Regions from separate parts of the Puerhibacterium sp. TATVAM-FAB25 genome, predicted to be linked through region 1. Evidence: predicted binding sites of a transcription regulator. Region 1 holds the regulator's gene; the other holds the start of a gene.
The links. The regulator Rex, encoded in region 1, represses fermentation and respiration genes when NADH is low (regulators of the CRP and FNR family bind a similar motif). The targets are predictions, from matches to a motif close to CTTGTGAANNNNTTCACAAG.
Positions count from the first base shown of each region.

Region 2: a site for Rex is predicted at 4,833-4,852, ahead of mqo (malate dehydrogenase (quinone)). Genes of this name have one in related genera too.

Region 1 covers NZ_JAXUAK010000014.1:66,788-76,768, forward strand. Annotated here, with positions in the region: gene ccsB (c-type cytochrome biogenesis protein CcsB) at 1-333, opposite strand, end outside; gene U5M74_RS12830 (cytochrome c biogenesis protein ResB) at 330-2,150, opposite strand; gene U5M74_RS12835 (cytochrome c biogenesis CcdA family protein) at 2,151-2,933, opposite strand; gene U5M74_RS12840 (TlpA family protein disulfide reductase) at 2,933-3,541, opposite strand; gene U5M74_RS12845 (histidine phosphatase family protein) at 3,538-4,185, opposite strand; gene U5M74_RS12850 (RimK family alpha-L-glutamate ligase) at 4,288-5,286, shown strand; gene U5M74_RS12855 (MarR family winged helix-turn-helix transcriptional regulator) at 5,345-5,869, opposite strand; gene U5M74_RS12860 (YceI family protein) at 6,062-6,610, shown strand; gene U5M74_RS12865 (redox-sensing transcriptional repressor Rex) at 6,768-7,430, opposite strand; gene U5M74_RS12870 (glutaredoxin family protein) at 7,440-7,724, opposite strand; gene U5M74_RS12875 (HAD family hydrolase) at 7,795-8,622, shown strand; gene U5M74_RS12880 (ADP-ribosylglycohydrolase family protein) at 8,639-9,981, opposite strand, start outside.
Region 2 covers NZ_JAXUAK010000002.1:342,927-352,907, forward strand. Annotated here, with positions in the region: gene U5M74_RS03860 (hypothetical protein) at 1-615, shown strand, start outside; gene U5M74_RS03865 (sensor histidine kinase) at 612-1,943, shown strand; gene U5M74_RS03870 (response regulator) at 1,940-2,599, shown strand; gene eis (enhanced intracellular survival protein Eis) at 2,679-3,905, shown strand; gene U5M74_RS03880 (pyridoxal 5'-phosphate synthase) at 3,964-4,614, shown strand; gene mqo (malate dehydrogenase (quinone)) at 4,871-6,397, shown strand; gene U5M74_RS03890 (DUF6891 domain-containing protein) at 6,480-7,118, opposite strand; gene U5M74_RS03895 (LysR family transcriptional regulator ArgP) at 7,203-8,126, opposite strand; gene U5M74_RS03900 (LysE/ArgO family amino acid transporter) at 8,200-8,823, shown strand; gene pntB (Re/Si-specific NAD(P)(+) transhydrogenase subunit beta) at 8,859-9,981, opposite strand, start outside.

The DNA.
Region 1 (9,981 bases):
CAGCGTGAACTCGTACATGTTGGCCCACGGCGTGCGCCCGGCGGCGGTCCCGCGCAGCACGATCGCCACGAGCAGCAGCGCGGTGCCGAGCCAGGTGGTGGACATCGCGATGCCGGCGGCCTTGCGGCGCTCGACGGGCGCGGACGACGCGGCCGGCGCGCCCGTCTCGGCACCCGCCGGCCCGCCCACCGTGGCCAGCTCGCGGGCGCGCGTCCGGGCGTCGGAGCGCACCTCGGTGCGCCGCGCGAGGTCGACGGCGAACGCGACGAGCGCGACCGTCAGTGCGGCGAGCGCCCCCCAGACGAGGAGCGTGCTCAGCTCGGCGGTGGTCATCGGGATGCCTCCTGGACCTTCGTGGAGTCGGCGGTGCCGGCGTCGGGCACCAGTGCGGGGACCGCGGCGAGGGCACGGTCCACCTCGCCCTGCAGGCCGGCGTCGTCGCCGCGGGCGAGGCCCGCGAGCTCGACGACGGTGCGGCCCTCATCCTCCCACGCGCGCAGCCAGACGCGGCGGCGCGGGGTGAACAGCGACACGGCGAGGCCGGCCAGCGCGACGAGCGCGAACGTCAGCACCCACGCCAGCGACGGGTCGTAGCGCAGGTCGAGCGCGACGTACCGCGGCATGTCCTCGCCGACCGTGATGGTGCCCAGCCCGTCGGGCAGGTCGACGGTCTCGCCCGGCCGCACCAGCACCTTGACGCGCTCGCCGTCGTCCTCGACCGACGGCGTCAGCGACGCGGTGTCGAGGCGGTAGACGTTCTGCGGCACGCCCTCGTCGAGGCCGAGGTCGCCGCGGTACACCTCGAGCACCAGCAGCGGGTCCGTGGGCTGCGGGAACACCGAGCGGGCGTTGCCCTCGGCGTCGACGACGGCGGTGGGCAGGAAGTAGCCGACCAGGCCGACCTGCTCGAGCCCCGCGGAGACGTCGGGCACCTTGACCACGCCGCGCGAGGTGTACATCGAGTCCTCGGGCAGGAACGGCACCCGGCCCTCGAAGGCCACCGCGCCCTGCGCGTCGTGCACGGTGATCTCCGGCGCGAACCCGTTGCCCTGCAGGTAGACCTTGGCGCCGTCGACCGAGAGCGGGTGGTTGACCTTGATGGTCTCCTGCGACGCCGAGCCGTCCGGCTCCGTGACCGTGACGAAGGCGGTGAAGTCGCGCGCCTGGGCGAAGGCGACGGTGTCGGAGGCGAACTCCGAGGAGAAGTCGTCGAGCGTCAGGGAGAACGGCGACAGCGCCGAGGGCTGGAACCAGGCCCCCTTGTCGAAGGTGTCGTAGTCGACGACGGCGTTGGCGAAGCCGCGGCCCTCGGTGACGATCGCCTGGCCGCGGTAGTGGAACAGCTGGCCCAGCGCGACGACCACGATGAGGCCCAGCAGCGCCAGGTGGAAGACGAGGTTGCCCGTCTCGCGCAGGTAGCCGCGCTCGGCGGCGACCGTGCGGGTCGCGGGCCGCGCCGGCACGGCGCGCGGGCCGCTGCCGCGCGCCGGGCGCGCGGCCTCCTCGCCGACGTCGACGCGGAAGGTGCGCCCGCGGCGCAGGTGCGCGGCGACGGCGGCCGCGACGTCGTCGGGCGACGCCGTCGTCGTGCCGGCCGCGGTGGCGGGGAACCGGCCGAAGCGGGCGGGCGTGCGCGGCGGGCGGCCGCGCAGGTTGCGGGCGTGCGCGATCGTGCGCGGCACGATGCAGCCCACCAGCGAGACCATCAGCAGCAGGTAGATCGCGCTGAACCAGGGCGAGGTGTAGACGTCGAAGAACCCGAGGCGGTCGAGCCACTCCCCCGAGGTCGGGTGGTCGCCGAGGTACTCGATGACCGCCCCGGCGTCCTGGCTGCGCTGCGGCAGGATCGAGCCGGGCACTGCGGCCACGGCGAGCAGCATGAGCAGCAGCAGCGCCACGCGCATCGAGGTCAGCTGGCGCCAGGTCCAGCGCAGCGTGCCGCGCCAGCCGAGCGCCGGCAGGGAGGGGCCGTCGGCCGCCCTCTGCCCGTCGGCACCGGTGTCGCCGGGCCCGGTGCCCGCGGCCGTCGCGACCGGCGCCGGCCGCTCGGCGGGCGCCTCCTCGGGCGCGGCGAACGCGTCGTCGATGCCCTCGGGCCGGTAGGGCCGCCGCGCGTCGGTCGCGCGCTGCGTCCTGGGGGTCTCGCTCACTCACACCACCGTCGCAAATCCACTGACCCAGCCCTGGAGCTCCCCGGTGAACGTGCCCCACACGCCCGTGACGAGCGCCAGGCCGATGAGCACCAGCAGGCCGCCGCCGACCCGCAGGACCGCCAGCCGGTGCCGGCGCAGGAAGCCGAGCATCCGCTGGGAGGACTGCAGGCCCAGGGCCACGAGCAGGAACGGCACGCCCAGGCCCAGGCAGTAGGCGACGCCGAGCACCACGCCGCGGCCGGCGGACGCCTCGTCGAGGGCGAGCGCCTGCACCGCGGCGAGGGTCGGGCCGATGCACGGCGTCCAGCCGAGCCCGAAGACGACGCCGAGCAGCGGGGCGCCCCACAGCCCCGCGCGCGGGCTGACGTGCAGGCGCCGCTCGCGCTGCAGGAACGGCATGGCGCCGAGGAAGGCCAGGCCCAGCAGGATCACGACGACGCCGAGCACCCGCTGCAGCACCTCCTCCCAGCGCACCAGGTAGGTGCCGAGCGCGCCGGCGGCGGCCATGAGCGCCACGAACACGGCGGTGAAGCCCAGCACGAACAGCGCGACGCCGCCCACGACGCGGCCGCGGCCGGGCGCCGTGCGCACCGCCGCCGTGGTCCGGGTGCGCCCGCCGCCCGCGCTCGCCGCGGCCATGCCGCTGACGTACCCGACGTAGCCCGGCACGAGCGGCAGCACGCAGGGCGAGGCGAACGAGACCAGCCCCGCCAGGACGGCGACCGGCACCGCCAGCAGCATCGAGCCGCTGAACGCGGTGGTGGCGAAGGCGTCGCCCATCAGGCGCCGGCCCCTTCGCCGCCGGACCCGCCCTCCGCCAGCACCTCGTCGATGATCGCGTCGAGCGTCGACGGGTCGGCCTGACCGATGACGCGCGCGGCGGGGCGGTGCTCGCGGTCGAGCACCACCGTCGTCGGCACGGCCTGGAGAGGCACGACGCCGGACAGCCGCGCGACGACCTGGCCGCTGCGGTCGGCGATCGACGGGTACGGCACGCCGTAGGTGCGCTCGAACGCCTGCGCGGCGCCCGCCTCGTCCTCGGTGTTGATGCCCAGCAGCTGCACCCCGTCGTCGGCGCGGTCCTCGGCCAGCGCGACGAGGTCCGGCGCCTCCGCGCGGCAGGGCGCGCACGAGGCGTACCAGGTGTTGATGACGACGACGTCGCCCTCCCACTGCGCGGTGTCGACGGCCTGGCCCTCGAAGTCGGTGCCGCTGACGGTGACCGGGTCCTTGCGGTCGTCCGGCTCCCACTGCTGCACGGAGCCGTCGCCGGACACGAAGCCCTGGTCGACGACGTCGCCGGCGCCCGAGGGCTGGGAGCAGGCGCTGAGCACGGCCAGCAGCGCGGCGGCGGCCGCGGCGGCGGCGGCCGGTCGGCGGCGCATCATGCCCCCGGCACCGGGTCGGCGCCGAGCAGCAGGGCCCCGGCGGGCTCGGAGTAGTGCAGGCCGGTGAACGTCCCGTCCTCGAAGCGCAGGCTCGTCAGCGACGCGAGCGCACACTGGCGCCGGGCGGGGTGGTGGGCCAGCGGCCGGCCCTCGAACGACAGCCGGGCCATCCACACCGGCAGCTGGTGGCTCACCAGCACGACCTCGCGGCCCTCGTGCGCGCGGCGGGCGTCCTCCACGGCGGCGCGCATCCGCGCGACCTGCTCGGTGTACGGCTCGCCCCACGACGGGCGCAGGGGGTTCCACAGATACTTCCACCAGCGTGGCGAGCGCAGCAGCTGGGCGGGGTCGGAGCCCACGGTGGAGCCCTCGAACGCGTTGCCCGCCTCGACGAGGCGCTCGTCGGTGCCGACGGCCAGGCCGAGCGCGGCGCCCACGGGGGCGGCGGTCTCCTGGGCGCGCTGCAGCGGGGAGGCGACGACGGCGGCGATGTCGCCGCCGGAGGCGGCCAGGTGGTCGGCGACCGTGCGGGCCATCGCGTGCCCGCGCTCGGACAGGTGGTATCCCGCCAGCCGCCCGTACAGCACGCGGTCGGGGTTGTGGACCTCGCCATGGCGCAGCAGGTGGACCGTGGTGGTGACCATGCCCGCCAGTCTCCCACGCGGTCCTGGGCGTTCCCCCAGGACCCTGTCGGTTGAGACGACAATCACTCCGGGAACCGCTCACCCGCCGCTAGCGTGGTCGGCGTGACCACCGCGCCGAAGATCTACGCCCTGCACGAGAACCCCGAGTGGTTCCCGCCGTTCGCCGCGGCCTTCGCCGCCGAGGGCGTCGAGCACGAGGAGTGGCTGCTCACCGACGGCACCCTCGACCTCGACGCGACGCCGCCCGAGGGCATCTTCTGGTCGCGCATCTCGGCCTCCAGCCACACGCGCGAGCACGGGCTGAGCAAGGACTACGCCCGCGCGGTGCTGGCCTGGCTCGAGGCGCACGGGCGACGCACGGTCAACGGCCGGCGGGTGCTCGAGCTCGAGGTCAGCAAGGTCGACCAGCTCACGGCCCTGCGCGCCGCCGGCATCGACACGCCGCGGACGGTCGCCGCGGTGGGCGGGCCGGAGCGGGTGCTCGAGGCCGCGCGCCGGTTCGCCGCGCAGGCGCCCGGGCCGTTCGTCACCAAGCACAACCAGGGCGGCAAGGGGCTGGGCGTGCGCCGCTTCGACGCGCTCGAGGACCTCGAGAAGCACCTGGCCTCGGAGGACTACGAGGCGCCGGTCGACGGCATCACGCTGATCCAGGAGTACGTGGTGGCCGCCGACGGCGGGATCACCCGCGTGGAGATCGTCGGCCACGAGCTGGTCTACGCCGTGCGCGGCGACACCGAGCGCGGCGGGTTCCAGCTCTGCCCGGCCGACGCGTGCGCGATCGACCCGGCGACGGGCCGGCCGGTCATGCCGCCCGGCGCCACGATCTCGATGGCCCCCGACGAGGCGACCGGGCTGTTCTCGCTGCGCGAGGGCTACGCCGACGACCCGGTCGTGGCCCGGTACACGGAGTTCACGCGGCGCCACGGCATCGAGGTGGCCGGCATCGAGAACATCCGCACCGCGGACGGGCGCACGCTCACCTACGACGTCAACACGAACACGAACTACAACTCCGACGTCGAGGCGGCGGCGCCGCGGAGCGGCCCGCGCGAGATCGTGCGCCACCTCGCGCGCCTGCTGCGCGAGACCTACCCCGCCTGAGCGGACCGGCATCCCGGCCGGCCCCCGGGCGGGTCCCGCGGGTCTCCCTCGGGCGCCGTCACCCCTCCGCGGCGGCCTTGGCCTCGCGCGCGACCTTGGCCATCGCGCGGCCGAGCACCGCGAACTCCTCGGGGTCGAGCACGTCCACGAGCAGGCGCCGGACGGCGGCGACGTGCGCCGGCGCCGCCTGCTGGAGCAGCTTCCAGCCCTCGTCGGTCATCACGCAGTTGACCCCGCGCCGGTCGCCGGGCACCGGACGGCGCTCGACGAGGCCGCGGCGCTCCATCCGGTCGACGGTGTGGGTGAGGCGGCTGCGCGAGAGCGCCAGGCCGTCGGCGAGCGCCGACATGCGCAGCGTGCGGTCGGGCTGCTCCGACAGCTGCACGAGCAGGTGGTACTCCCCCAGCGTCACGGGGATGCCGGCGTCGTGCGCGCGGTCGAGCGCGTCGACGAACCGGGCGGTGCCGTCGAGGTAGGCGCGCCAGGCGCGCTGCTGGTCCTCGGTCAGCCACTCGACGTCGGTGGGGTCGGCGGCGGGTGCGGGGGCCGCGGACCCGGCCGCGCCTGCGGGCTTCGTGACCATGACCTGCCTCCGGAGATCTCCGGGACCACCACCCGGGACGATCGCCAGTGTGACGTGCGGGGCGGGAATACGCCAGACCGACACCCCGTTGACGCCAGTGCGCGGGGCGATGGTTGATTTTTCAACTAACCGTCCTATGCTGACCGCAGTGCCGCCGACGCCCGTCGGCCCCCGACACGACGAGGAGCATCCATGACCGCCCTGCCCGCCGGCCTCACCACCGGGACCTACGCCATCGACCCCAGCCACTCGACCGCCTCGTTCACCGTCCGCCACGCGGGCATCGCCAAGGTGCGCGGCTCGATCGCGATCACCGCCGGCACCATCACCGTGGGCGACGACCTCGAGTCCTCCTCGGTCACCGCGGAGCTGGACGCCGCGTCGGTGAACACGGGCGACGCGAACCGCGACGGCCACCTGGTGAGCGCCGACTTCTGGCACGCCGAGGAGCGCCCCACCTGGAGCTTCACCTCCACCTCGATCAAGTCGGACGGCGAGGACCACATCATCCTCGGTGACCTCACCATCAACGGCGTCACCCAGCAGGTCGAGCTCCCCACCGAGTTCGCCGGCACCGCCAAGGACCCGTTCGGCAACGACCGCGCCGGCTTCGAGGCCGAGCTCGAGATCAAGCGCGCCGACTTCGGCCTGACCTGGAACGCGGCCCTGGAGACCGGCGGCTTCCTGGTGGGCGACAAGGTCAAGATCGCCCTCGACATCTCGGCGATCAAGCAGGCCTGACCCTCCCTGCCGAGATAGAGACCTCCAGCGCCGAGATAGAGACCTCCGGCGCCGAGATAGAGAGGCCCCGCCCGCCGCGTTCGTCCGCGGCGGGCGGGGCCTCTCTATCTCGGCCGAGGTGCTCTCTATCTCGGCCGACAGGTTCTCTATCTCGGCGTCAGGAGACGGCGCGCGCCGCCGTCGCCGCCCGGGCGGCGGCGTGGAAGGCGAGGATCTGCAGCTCGCCGCCGACGTCCACGGAGCGCACGACGACGTCGTCGGGCACCTGCAGCGCCACGGGCGCGAACGACAGGATCTCCCGCACGCCGGCGCCCACCACGCGGTCGGCGACGCCCTGGGCCACGGGCCCCGGCGTCGCGAGCACCACCATGGTCACGCCCTCGCGCTCCAGCACGTCCTCGAGGTCGTCGACGTGCTCCACGGTCAGCCCGCCGGTGCTCGTGCCCACGACCTCCGGCGCCGCGTCCAGCAGGGCCGCCACCTGGAAGCCGCGCGACGAGTAGCCGGAGTAGTTCGCCAGGGCCAGGCCGAGGTTGCCGACGCCGATGATCGCCAGCCGGTGCTCGGAGGTCAGGCCCAGCGCGGAGGTGATCACCGAGTCGAGCGACTCGACGTCGTAGCCCACCCCGCGGGTGCCGAACGACCCCAGGTAGGAGAGGTCCTTGCGCAGCTGCGCGGGGCCCACGCCCGAGGCCTCCGCGAGCTCGGTGGACGACGTCGTGCGCACCCCGCGCGCCGCGAGGTCGCGCAGGGCGCGCAGGTAGTAGGGCAGCCGTGCCACGGTGGCGGCGGGCACCGTCACCTCTCCGATCTCGATCATGTCCCCTCCCTACGGGCGCGCGCCGCGCACCGGACCGGGGGCGAGGCGGCGGGCCAGCCGGTCCGCGTCGACGTACCAGAAGCCCTGCTGCACGCCGTCCACCTCGACGACGGGCACGTACTCCCCGTAGCGGTCCGCCAGGCCGGCGTCGCCGTCGACGTCGACCTCTCGCCACCGCTGCCCGGCCGACTCGCACACACGGGCCACGACCTCCCGCGCCTCGTCGCACAGGTGGCAGCCGGTCCGCGTGAAGAGCACGACGCGCGCGTCCTGTTGCGTCTGCGGCTCGTTCACCAGCACAGCGTACGCGCGCCGTTCCGGCGTCGCGGCCCCTGCCGCGGTGGCCGCCGTTACAGTGGGCGGCATGTCGGACGCCGCCAGCACGCCCGCACCCGAGGGCGCTGACCGCCCGGCCGCCGCGTTCTTCGACGTCGACAACACCGTGATCCGCGGCGCGAGCGCCTACCACCTCGCGCGCGAGCTGTACCGGCGCCGGTTCTTCGGCACGGCCGACCTGCTCCGGTTCGCCTGGATCCAGGCGCGCTACGTCGCGTTCGGGGAGTCCAAGGACCAGATCGACACGGTGCGCGAGCGGGCGCTCGCGCTCATCGCCGGCCGGTCGGTCGCCGAGGTCACGGCCGTGGGCGAGGAGGTCTACGACACCGTCCTCGAGCTGCGGATCTTCCCCGGCACCAAGCGCCTGCTGGACGAGCACATCGCCGCCGGCGACCAGGTGTGGCTCGTCACCGCGACCCCGGTGGAGATCGGGCGGCTCATCGCCCGCCGCCTGGGGGCCACCGGCTGCCTCGGCACCGTGGCCGAGCACAAGGAGGGCTACTACACCGGCCGCCTGCTGGGCGACCTCATGCACGGCGGCGTCAAGGCCCAGGCCGTGCGCGAGCTCGCCGAGCGCGAGGGGCTCGACCTGGAGGCCTCCTACGCCTACGGCGACTCCCTCAACGACCTCGAGATGATGCACGCGGTGGGCCACCCCTGCCCGATCAACCCGGACGTGCGGCTGCGCCGGCACGCCCGCGACGTCGGCTGGCCGATCCGCGAGTTCCGCGGCCGGCGCCAGCGCGTGGCGGGCCGCAGCGTGCGGACGGCGTCGTGGGCCGGGGCGGCCTGGGTGGTCGGCCTGGTGGCGCGCGCCGTGCGCCGGCAGGTGCGCCGCCGCCTCGAGATGCGCTGAGCCGTCGCCCGCGGGCTCACGCCGAGCGGGCGAGGGCGACCGTGCGCGCGGCGAGGTCGGCGATGCGCCGCTCCCCGCCGGGCAGCGTGGTGGCGATGCGCCCGTCGAGCGGGCCGGTCCAGCGCTCGCCGATGCCGTCGACGCCCCGCAGCGCCCCGACGACGCCGCCCACCGTGGCGCCGTCGGAGTCGGTGTCCCACCCGGCGGTGACGGCGATCCCCGCGCTGGCGCCGAAGTCGCCGCGCCCGGCGGCCAGCGCGAAGGCGATGACCGCGGCGTTGCTGAGCACGTGGACCCAGTGCAGGTGGCCGAGCTCGGCGTGGAGCCGGTCCAGCCCGGCGCGCACGCCGGCCTCGGAGCCGTCGCACGCCTCGCCCAGCCCGCGGCCGAGGTCGACCGCGCCGGCCAGCCGGCTGCCGGGCGGCACGGCCGCCGCCGCGGCGTCGAGCACCTGGCCGACGGTGCCGCACACGGTGGCCGCGGCCCCGAGCGCCGCCGCCCACTGCGCCCCGTACAGCCCGTTGCGGGTGTGGCTGAGGCGGGCGTCGGTCCAGGCCAGGCGGGCCGCGGTGCGCACGTCGCCCGGGTTCGTCCAGCCCAGGACGTCGGTGCGGATGAGCGCGCCGATCCACTCGCGGAACGGGTTGCGGTGGGTCGCCGTCTCCGGGACGGGCCGCGCCTCGAGCAGGTTGCGGTAGGCCACCCGCTCCGCGGTGAACACGCGCGCCGCGGGGAGCGCCGCCAGCCACAGCGCGGCGACGTCGTCGGTGGTGAACCCCCGCCCGTGCCGCTCGAGCAGCTCGACGGCGAGCATCGGGAAGTCGAGGTCGTCGTCCTCGGGGGTGCCGGCGATCGTCTCCTCGAGCGCGACGGACGCCGAGCGGTTCCACGGCCAGCGCGCGGCCACGTCGGCGGGCAGCCCCACCGCGGTGAACCAGCGGTCCAGCGGCCAGCGCCCGGTGGCCCGGGCGAGCTCTTCGACGCCCGCGCGGGGCGTGCCCTCGACCGGCTTGCCGAGCAGGCAGCCGGCCGCCCGGCCGGTCCACGCGCCGAGCACCCGCGCGGCGTACCCGCCGTCCGGGCGGGGCAGGCGGGGCGCCGGTGGCAGGAGCGCCTCGATCGCCGCCCAGTCGTCGGGCTCGGCGGGCGCCGGGGCGGCTGGCAGCGCGGCCACCTCGTCCAGCAGGTCGCGGGCCAGGGCGCGCAGCGCCGGCGGTGCGGGCAGCGGGCCGGCGCCGTTCGGGGCGGGCTCCGGGTCGCCGCCCGCGGCGACCCAGCGGGCGCGGACCCGGGCGACGTCGCGGCCCTCCGCGGCGGCCTGCACCAGCTCGTGGGCCAGCAGGTCCTCCGGCTCGGCCC
Region 2 (9,981 bases), on a different contig from region 1:
CACCTGGGCGGGGCGCTCGCCGCCCAGGCCGGCCGACTGGTCACCGTCCTGCTCGTCCTCGGCGTCGGCACGGCGTGGGCCGGCGTCCTGGCCGCGACGCTCGCCGGGACGCCCGCGCTCGACCGGGCGACGGCGTGGGTGGTGCGCCACCGGGTCCCGATCACGGTGGTGGCGGCCTGCGGACCGCTGCCCTACGCCCTCGTCCGGCTCACCTGGCTTACCCCGTGGCCCCTGCTGGGCCACGAGGCGCTCGACCTGCCGACGCGCATCTGGGGCCTGACGCTGTCGGGCGGCGCGTGGCTCGGCGTGGTGCTCACCCTGGGCCTGGTCCGCCCGTGGGGCGAGGTCTTCCCCCGGTGGGTGCCGCGGCTGGCCGGACGTCCGGTGCCCGTCGCCGCCGCGGCCGTGCCGGGCGGCCTGGTCGCGGCGGCCGTGACCTTCGCCGCCGTGCCCATGCTCCTGCTGCTGCCCGACGACGGGCTCGTCCCCGTGCTCGTGTCCGCCGTCGTGTTCCCGTGCTGGCTGTGGGGGCCCGCCCTCGCGCTGGCGGTGTGGGGGTACGTCGGGCACCGCACCTTCTCCGGCGCCCGCGCCCCGGGCAGGATGGCGCCATGACCGTGCCGCGCCGCCCCGCCGCGCCCCGGGCCGCCTCCCGGGTCGTGCGCGTGGTCGTGCGCGTGGTCGTGCGCCGGGTCGCGTGGCTCATGCTCGGCGCGGCGATCGGGCTGGCGGCGGCGCTGCTCGGCGTCTCCCTGGTCCGGTCGGCCGCCCCCGGGGCGCCGGTGGGCGTGGTCGCGGGCGTCACTGTCGCGGCCGCGGCGGCGCTGGGCCTGGTGCCGGGCGCCCGGGAGCTCGAGGTGACGGCCGCGCGCACGATGCTGGGCACCGGCGCGGAGCTCGTCGCCCCCCGCCGGCCACGGGCGACGCACCGGGCGCGCACCGCGGCGTGGGTGCTGGGCCACCAGGTCGCCGGGCTCGCCGTCGCGGCCGCCCTGTTCGCCGGCGTCCCGCTCGCCGTGCTCGTCGCCGCCGAGGCGGTGACCGGCCGGCCGCTCGGCTCCCCCGTCCCGCTCCCCCCGGCCGGCGCGGCCGCGGCGCTGCACGTCGCAGGGGCGGCCGTCGTCGGGGTCGCGCTGCTCGTCCTCGCGGTGCCCGTCGGCGCGGCGGCCGCCGCGCTCGCCGGGCGGGTGCTCGGCCCGACGCCGCACGACCGGCTGGAGACGGCGCTCGCCCGCGCCGACCGCGAGGCCGAGCACGTGCGCCTGGCCCGGGAGCTGCACGACGGCATCGGGCACGCGCTCACGATCGTCAGTGTGCAGGCGGCGGCAGGGCGGCGGGTCGTCGACCGGGAGCCCGCGCTGGCCGCCCGGTCGCTCGCCGCGATCGAGGACACCGCGCGGCGGGCCCTCGAGGAGCTCGACGAGCTCCTCGGCGCCCTGCGGCGGGACGCCGACCCGGCCGGTGCCGACCCAGCCGGTGCCGACCCAGCCGGCCCGGACGGTGCTGTCGGCCCGCCGCGCGACGCCGCCGGCACGGCGGTCGGGCTCGCCGACGTCGTCGCCGCCCACCGGCGCGCGGGCCTGGACGTCGAGGCGACGCTCGACCTGCCCGACCGGCTCCCGGCGCTGCTGGACCGCACGGTGCGGCGCGTCGTCGGCGAGGCGCTCGCCAACGCCCACCGGCACGGCGGGCCCGGCACCGTGCGCCTGGTCGTGGCGAGCACGCCGGGCGAGGTCACCGTCGACGTGCGCAGCCCGCTGCCCGGCGGGCGACCCGCCCGCGGGCCCGGGCGCCGCGCGGGCGGCGGGCGCGGCCTGGCCGGCGTGCGCGAGCGGGCCGCCCTCTTCGGCGGCGCCGTCGAGGCCGGGCCGCGCGGCGAGAGCTGGGTGCTGCGCGCGGTCCTGCCCCGGCCCGCGCCGCCCGACCGCGAGGAGGCCCCGTGACCGCACCCGCCGGCGCCCGTCCCGTCCGGGTCGTCGTGGCCGACGACGAGCCGCTCGTGCGCAGCGGGCTGCGGCTGATCCTCGACGCCGAGCCGGACCTCGAGGTGGTGGGCGAGGCGGGCGACGGCGCCGCGGCGGTCGAGGCGGTCCGGCGCCTGCGGCCCGACGTCGTGTGCATGGACGTGCGCATGCCCGGCGTCGACGGCCTGCGCGCCACCGAGCTCGTGCTGCGGCTGCCCGACCCGCCACGGGTGCTGGTGGTGACCACGTTCGAGCACGACGACCACGTGGTCGACGCGCTGCTGGCCGGGGCGTCGGGGTTCCTGCTCAAGCGGGCCAGCGCCGAGGCCATGGTGCAGGCGGTGCGCACCGTGGCCGCGGGCGAGAGCCTGGTGTTCCCGCAGGCGGTCCGCGAGCTGGTGCGGGGCACCCGCGCGCCGCGCGCCGCGCACACCGGGCCCGCGCTGACGCCGCGCGAGACCGAGGTGCTCCGGCTCGTGGCCCGCGGCATGACGAACGCCGAGATCGCAGCCGACCTCGTCGTCGGGGTGGAGACCGTGCGCACCCACGTCGCCGCGGTGCTGGCCAAGCTGCAGGCGCGCGACCGCACGCAGGCCGTGGTGCTGGCCCACCGCGCCGGCCTCGTCGAGCTCTGAGCGGACGCCGTGCATGAACGTCCTGCACGTGGGGGCATATGGGGGCGACGCCGCGCGCCCGGCACCGTAGCGTCGGGTCGTGACCGTCACCGTGCGCCCCGTCGACCTCGCCGACGCCCCGGCCTTCCAGGCGCTGGGCGCCGAGGCGTTCGGCGTCCCCGCCACGCCGCCGCCCGCCCCCACCGCCGAGACGTGGCCGCCCGCGGAGGCCCGCCCGTGGGGCGCGTTCGACGGCGACACGCTCGCCGCCCGCCTGCTGGTGCGCGGCTTCACGTCGTGGTTCCACGGCGCCACGCTGCCGACGGCCGGGTTCGCCGGTGTCACGGTCGCCGCCGAGGCCCGCGGCGGCGGGCTCGTGCGCAGGCTGTTCGACGCGGCGCTCGGCGAGGCGCGCGAGCGCGGCGAGGTGATCTCCACCCTCTACCCCAGCGCGGCCGGCATCTACCAGGGCCTCGGCTACGCGACCGTCGGCGCCTTCGACACCGTGCACGTGCCGCTCTCGGCGCTGGCGCGCGTGCCGGCCCCGGCCGACGGCACCCGCGCCCGGCGCGCCGGGGCGCGGGACCTGCCCGCGGTCCGCGCCGTCTACGACGCGTGGGCGGCCGGCCAGAACGGCCCCCTCACCCGCATCGAGGCGCCGTTCGCCGTCGACGAGTCCGTGCTCGACGAGCACACCGGGGTCACGCTCGCCGTCGACCCCGCCGACCGCGTCGTCGGCTTCGCCACCTGGGACCGCGGGTCCGGCCACGACCGCACCGGCCGGCTCGAGGTCGAGGACCTGGTCGCCCTCACGCCCGACGCCGCGCGGACGCTGTGGCGGGCGCTCGGGTCGTTCGGCATGGTCGTCGGCGCGGTCGCGCTGAGCACCTCCGGCCTCGACCCGGCCCGGCTGGTGCTGCCCGACCACGCCGCCACGCTCGCCGCGCACGACCCGTACATGCTGCGCATCCTCGACGTGCCCGGCGCGCTCGGCGCCGCCCGCGTCGCGCACCTCACCGCGCGCGTGCCCTTCGCCGTCGCCGGGCGGGGCCACGGCGTCGGCCCGAGCGACCGGCTGCGGGGCGCCTGGACCCTCGAGGTCGCCGACGGCGCCGTCCACGTCGCGCGCGACGGCGACGCCCCCGCCTCGCCCGCCGAGGCCGACCGCCCCACCTTCACGCCGGCCGGCCTCGCGGCGTCGTGGGCGGGCGCGCAGTCGGCGGCGAACCTGCGCCTCGCCGGCCACCTGGCCGGCCCGCCAGCCCACGACCTGCTCTGGGACGCCGTGTGGGGCGGGCGGCAGGTCCACGTGCGTGACTACTTCTGAGGCCACACCGCTCCGGGGGCCGCACCGCTCCCGGGGCACCACCGCGAAGGAGACCCGCATGAGCGACTTCCGCGACCGGCTGCGCGGGCTGCCGACCTTCCCCGACGACCTGCCGCCGTTCGAGGTGGAGGCCACGCCGACGGACCCGCTGGCGCTCTTCGCCGCGTGGTTCGACGACGCGGTGGCCGCCGGCGTGCCCGCGCCGCACGCCGCCAACCTCGCGACCGCGGACGCGGCGGGCACCGTGCACGCCCGGATGCTCACCCTCAAGGACGTCGACGCCGACGGCTTCTGGTTCGCCGCGCACGCCACCAGCCCCAAGGGCCGCGACCTGGCGGAGAACCCGCACGCGGCGCTGACCTTCTTCTGGCGGGACCTGGGCCGGCAGGTGCGCGTCAGCGGTGCCGTGCACCCGGGGCCCGAGGCGGTCTCGCGGGCCGACTTCCTGGCGCGCCCGGAGACCTCCCGCGCCGCGGGGCTGCTCACCCACCAGAGCGAGCCGCTGACCGACCAGGCGCAGCTGCGCGAGGCGTTCGACGAGGCGCTCGGGCGGGTCCGGGCGGACCGCGCGCTCGCCGCGCCCACGTGGACGGCCTACGTCCTGGCGCCGACCGAGATCGAGTTCTGGCAGGCGGCCGAGGACGGGCACGTGCGCCTGCGCTACCGCGCCGGCGCGGCCGGGTGGACGAAGGGGCTGCTGTGGCCGTGAGCCGCGCCGCCCGCGACACGCCCGACAACCCCGACACCCCCGCTATCTGACGTCGCTGCTGGTCGGGCGCGCGGCGTCGGGTACGGTGTGCGCCGGACATCCCGGCGGACGCCTCCCGTGACCGCCCCGGCGGACGGGCTCGCGCGCGGCGCGCGTGTGAGCGATCCCACCCGCCCCGTAGCCTCGTTTGTGACCGGTGTCATAGACGATCCCGCCATTTCGTGACGGTTTTCACGTGCTCCTACACTGGCGGATCGTGACTTCTGTTTCCACGAGCACCCGGGACGCCGTCGACGTCGTCCTGATCGGTGGCGGCATCATGAGCGCGACCCTCGGGACGCTGCTGCAGCAGCTGGAGCCCGACTGGTCGATCGACGTCTACGAGCGGCTCGACGACGTCGCGCAGGAGTCGTCGAACCCGTGGAACAACGCGGGGACCGGGCACGCCGCGCTCTGCGAGCTGAACTACACGCCCGAGCGGCCCGACGGCACGATCGACGTCACCAAGGCCGTCACGATCAACGAGCAGTTCGAGGTCTCCCGCGAGCTGTGGAGCCACCTGCTCACCACGGGCCGCCTGACGAGCACGGCGTTCATCAGCCGCACGCCGCACATGACGTTCGTGCGCGGCGAGGCCAACGTCGACTACCTGCGCCGCCGGTACGAGACGCTGTCGGCCCACCCGCTGTTCAGCGACATGGAGTTCAGCACCGACCGCGCGCAGATCGCCCGGTGGGCTCCCCTGCTCGTGGAGGGCCGCGACCCGGCCGAGCCCGTGGCCGCGACCCGCAACGCCCTGGGCACGGACGTCGACTTCGGGACGCTGACCCGCCAGCTGCTCGACACCATGGTGGCGAACGGCGCCCGGCTGCGCCTGCAGCACGAGGTGAGGAGCATCAAGCGCACCCGCGACGGGCGCTGGCGCCTCAAGATCAAGGACCGCTCGTGGAACGCGCCCGAGCGCACCCGGACCGTCACGGCGCGCTTCGTGTTCGTCGGCGCCGGCGGCGGCGCGCTGCCGCTGCTGCAGTCGGCCGGCATCCCGGAGATCCAGGGCTTCGGCGGCTTCCCGATCTCCGGCGAGTTCCTCCGCACGGCGAACCCCGAGCTCGTCGCCCGCCACCAGGCGAAGGTGTACGGCAAGGCCGACGTCGGCGCGCCGCCCATGTCGGTGCCGCACCTGGACACCCGCGTGGTGGACGGCCGGACGTACCTGATGTTCGGCCCGTACGCCGGGTTCAGCCCCAAGTACCTCAAGAAGGGCAAGTACCTGGGCCTGGTCACCTCGCTGCGCGCGCACAACCTCACCTCGATGCTGGGCGCCGGGCTCAAGAACCTGGACCTCACGCAGTACCTGGTCAAGGAGCTGCTCAAGAGCCCCGAGGCGAAGTTCGAGTCCCTGCAGCAGTTCTTCCCCGAGGCCATGCCCGGCGACTGGGAGAAGATCGTGGCCGGCCAGCGCGTGCAGGTGATCAAGCGCGACAAGGACGGCAAGGGCGTGCTGGAGTTCGGCACCGAGGTGGTCGCCGCGGCCGACGGCACCATCGCCGGCCTGCTGGGCGCCTCGCCGGGCGCCTCGACGGCGGCGTCGGCGATGGTCGGCGTGCTCGAGCGCTGCTTCCCCGCGCGGGCCGAGGCGTGGCGCCCGCGTCTGGCCGAGATGATGCCGAGCCTCGGCGGCGTGCCCGCCGACACCGCGGCGCTCGACGCGGCCCTCGACGGCGCCGAGCGCACGGTGCTGGACGCCTCGGTCTACGAGTCGCAGGCCGACTCGCGGGTCTGACCCGCCCGCCGACGCACGACGGACGGCGCGCCCGGGAGGTCCCGGGTGCGCCGTCCGCGTCTGGCCGTTCGCGTCTGCAGGCTCAGGCCACCGAGCCGCGCACGCCGGGCAGCCGACGGCGCCAGCGCGGCACCCGCACCACGATCCCGTCGTCGTCCGCCGTCGCCGCGAGACCGTGGCGCTCGAGCACGGCCACCACGCGCCGCGCGAGCTCGGCCGCGCGGGCCGGGTCGCCGTCCGGCGTGCCGCTGGCGAGCCGCAGCGTCCCGGTCGAGAGCGTGTCCAGCGAGCCGGCCGGGAAGAAGACCCAGCCGCGCGCGGACGCCCCGGCCAGGGCCCGCGCCTCGCGCTCGCCGCACTCGACGCAGTCGCCCAGGCTCGCGCGGGCGAGGACGCCCTCGGCCTGCAGCTCGGCGAAGGCGGCGTCGAGGCGGCGGTCGTCGCCCTCCTCGCCCGCCCAGGCGCGCTGGGCCGCCAGGCCGGCCTCCCACTCCTGCCGGACCACGCGCTCCACGGTGCCCGCCCGCGGCGTCACCGGCGCGAGGGCGGCGAGCTCGAGGCAGCGCGAGAGCACGTCGTCGAGGGTCGCGAAGCCGCCGCGCGTCATGGCCCGCGCGGCGCTGCGCACGTCCGCCAGCACGTCGTCGGCGGTGATCTCGTCCAGCACGTCGGCCTCCTCGCTCGTCAGCCCGTACACCTGCTCGGCCGTCTGCTCCGACATCGCGCTCCCGTCCTTCCGGTCGTCCCGCGGGGTCACGGCGCCCACGTTAGGACGGCCCGGTGACACTCACGGCGGCAGCGACGCTCACGGCAGCAGCGCGGCCGCCGCGGCGCGGCGCACGGCCCGGGCGACGGCGCCGAGCACCGGGGTGCGCAGCGACCACTGCTGCCAGTGCAGCTCGACGTCGACGTGCGCGCCCGCCTCGAGCTCGACCAGCGCGCCGGCGGCCTCGGGCCCGTCGGAGTGCTCGTGCGGCAGCAGCCCCCACCCGAGGCCGTGCACCACCGCGCGGGCGTAGTCGGCGGTGGAGGGCACGTAGTGCCGGGGCGGCTCGACGTCGCGGCCGGCCTTGGCACGGGCGTAGCGGTCCTGCAGGTCGTCCTTGCGGTCGAACATCACCATCGGCGCGACGGCGATCGCCTCGGGCGTCACGCCGTCGGGGAACCAGCGGCGCGCGAACGCCGGCGTCGCGAACGGCCGGTAGCGCATGACGCCGAGCCGCACGGCGGTGCAGCCCTGGACCGGCACCGCCTGCGTCGTGATGGCGGCCATCACCTCGCCGGAGCGCAGCAGCTCCGCGGAGTGGTCCTGGTCCTCGCGGTGCACGTCGAACACCGCGCGGTCCGCCACCTCCGCCAGCGCCGCCATCGCCCAGGTGTTGAGCGAGTCGCCGTTGATGGCGATGGGCACGCGGGCGAGCGGGGCGCCGGCCCCCGCGTCCCCGCCCGCCCCTGCATCCCCGGCCGCGCCCGGGCCGGACGTCCGGCCGGGCAGGCCGGACTCGCGCACCACGGCGAGCACCTGGCGCGCGAGCCGCACGTAGTCGGACCCCACCTCCGTGGCCGCCACCGGCCGCGAGCGCCGCACGAGCACCGCGCCCGCGCTCGTCTCGAGCGCCTTGATGCGCTGGCTCACGGCGGACGGCGTCACGTGCAGCACCCGGGCGGCGCCGTCGAACGAGCCCTCGTCCACGACGGCGAGCAGGGCGTCGAGCTGGGCGATCTCCATGAAGCAACGCTAAGGCAACCTGAGAAACATTCGTTGGACTGACGCTGGGAGGGCACCTAGCGTCGTGGTCGTGATGCTCCACGCGCTCGCCGGCCTCGGCTTCGGCCTGTCCCTCATCGTCGCCATCGGGGCGCAGAACATGTTCGTGCTGCGCCAGGGCCTGCGCCGCGAGCACGTGGGCGTCGTCGTCGCCGCGTGCACGCTGTCCGACGTCGTCCTCATCGGCGCGGGGGTGGCGGGCGCCGGCGCGCTGCTCGGCGCCGTGCCGTGGCTCGTGACCGTGATGCGCTGGGGCGGTGCGGCGTTCCTGCTCGTCTACGCCGGCCTCGCGGCGCGGCGGGCGCTGCGCCCCACGGGCGCCTCGCTGCAGCCCGACCACGCCGCCCGCCCGTCCGGCGCCGGCCGCGCGGGCGCGGGGACGGTGCTCGGCACGGCGCTGGCGATCACCTGGCTCAACCCGCACGTCTACCTCGACACCCTGGTGCTGCTGGGGTCGGTCGCCGGGGGCCACGGCGAGGGCCGCTGGTGGTTCGCGGCGGGGGCGATGGTCGGCAGCCTGGTGTGGTTCACGGCGCTCGGGTACGGCGCGCGGCTGCTGCGCCCCGTGTTCGCCCGGCCGGGCGCGTGGCGGGTGCTCGACGCCGTCATCGCCGTCGTCATGGTGGCGCTGGCCGTGGGGCTGCTGCTCGCCGGCTGAGGATCACAGCGCCCGAGGATCAGAGCGCCCGAGGATCAGAGCGCCTGGACGATCTTCTCCACCTGCTCCTTGGCGTCACCGAAGAGCATCGCGGCGTTCTCCCGGGCGAACAGCGGGTTGGGCACGCCCGCGTAGCCGGCGGCCATCGAGCGCTTGAAGATTACGACCTGCCCCGCCTCCCACACCCGCAGCACGGGCATGCCCGCGATGGGGCTGCGCGGGTCCTCCATGGCGGCGGGGTTGACCGTGTCGTTGGCGCCGATGACCAGGACGACGTCGGTGCCCGCGAGGTCGTCGTTGATCTCGTCCATCTCCAGCACGATGTCGTACGGCACCTTGGCCTCGGCGAGCAGCACGTTCATGTGCCCCGGCAGGCGCCCGGCCACCGGGTGCACGCCGAAGCGCACCGCGACGCCGCGGGCGCGCAGGCGGGCCACCAGCTCGGCCACCGGGTACTGCGCCTGCGCCACGGCCATGCCGTACCCGGGCGTGACCACGACGCTGCGCGCGCCGCGCAGCATCCGGGCGACGTCCTCGACCTGCACCTCGCGGTGCTCCCCCGCCCCGGCGGCGGGCCCGGCGCCGGGTCCGCCCGTGGGGGCGCCGAACCCGCCCAGCACGACGGAGACGAACGAGCGGTTCATCGCCCGGCACATGAGGTAGCTGAGGATCGCGCCGGAGGCGCCGACCAGCGCGCCGGTGACGATGAGCAGGTCGTTGCCGAGCATGAAGCCCGCGGCGGCGGCGGCCCACCCCGAGTAGGAGTTGAGCATCGAGACGACGACGGGCATGTCCCCGCCGCCGATCGCCGCCACGAGGTGCGCGCCGAGCGCCAGCGCCACCACCGTCATGAGCAGCAGGGGCACGAGGGCCGCGGGGCCGTCGGCGGCGAGGAACCACGGCAGCAGCCCGAGCGCCACCGCCACCGCGGCCAGGTTCAGCGCGTTGCGCCGCGGCAGCACCAGCGGCGCGGACGACATGCGCGCGGCCAGCTTGAGGTAGGCGACCACGGAGCCGGTGAGGGTCACCGCGCCGACGAGGACGCCCAGGAAGACCTCGACGCGGTGCACCGCCTCGTCGTCCGGGCCGCCCGCGAGGCCGCCCGTGAGCAGGGAGTTGTAGCCGACCGCGACCGCCGCGAGGCCGACGGACGAGTGC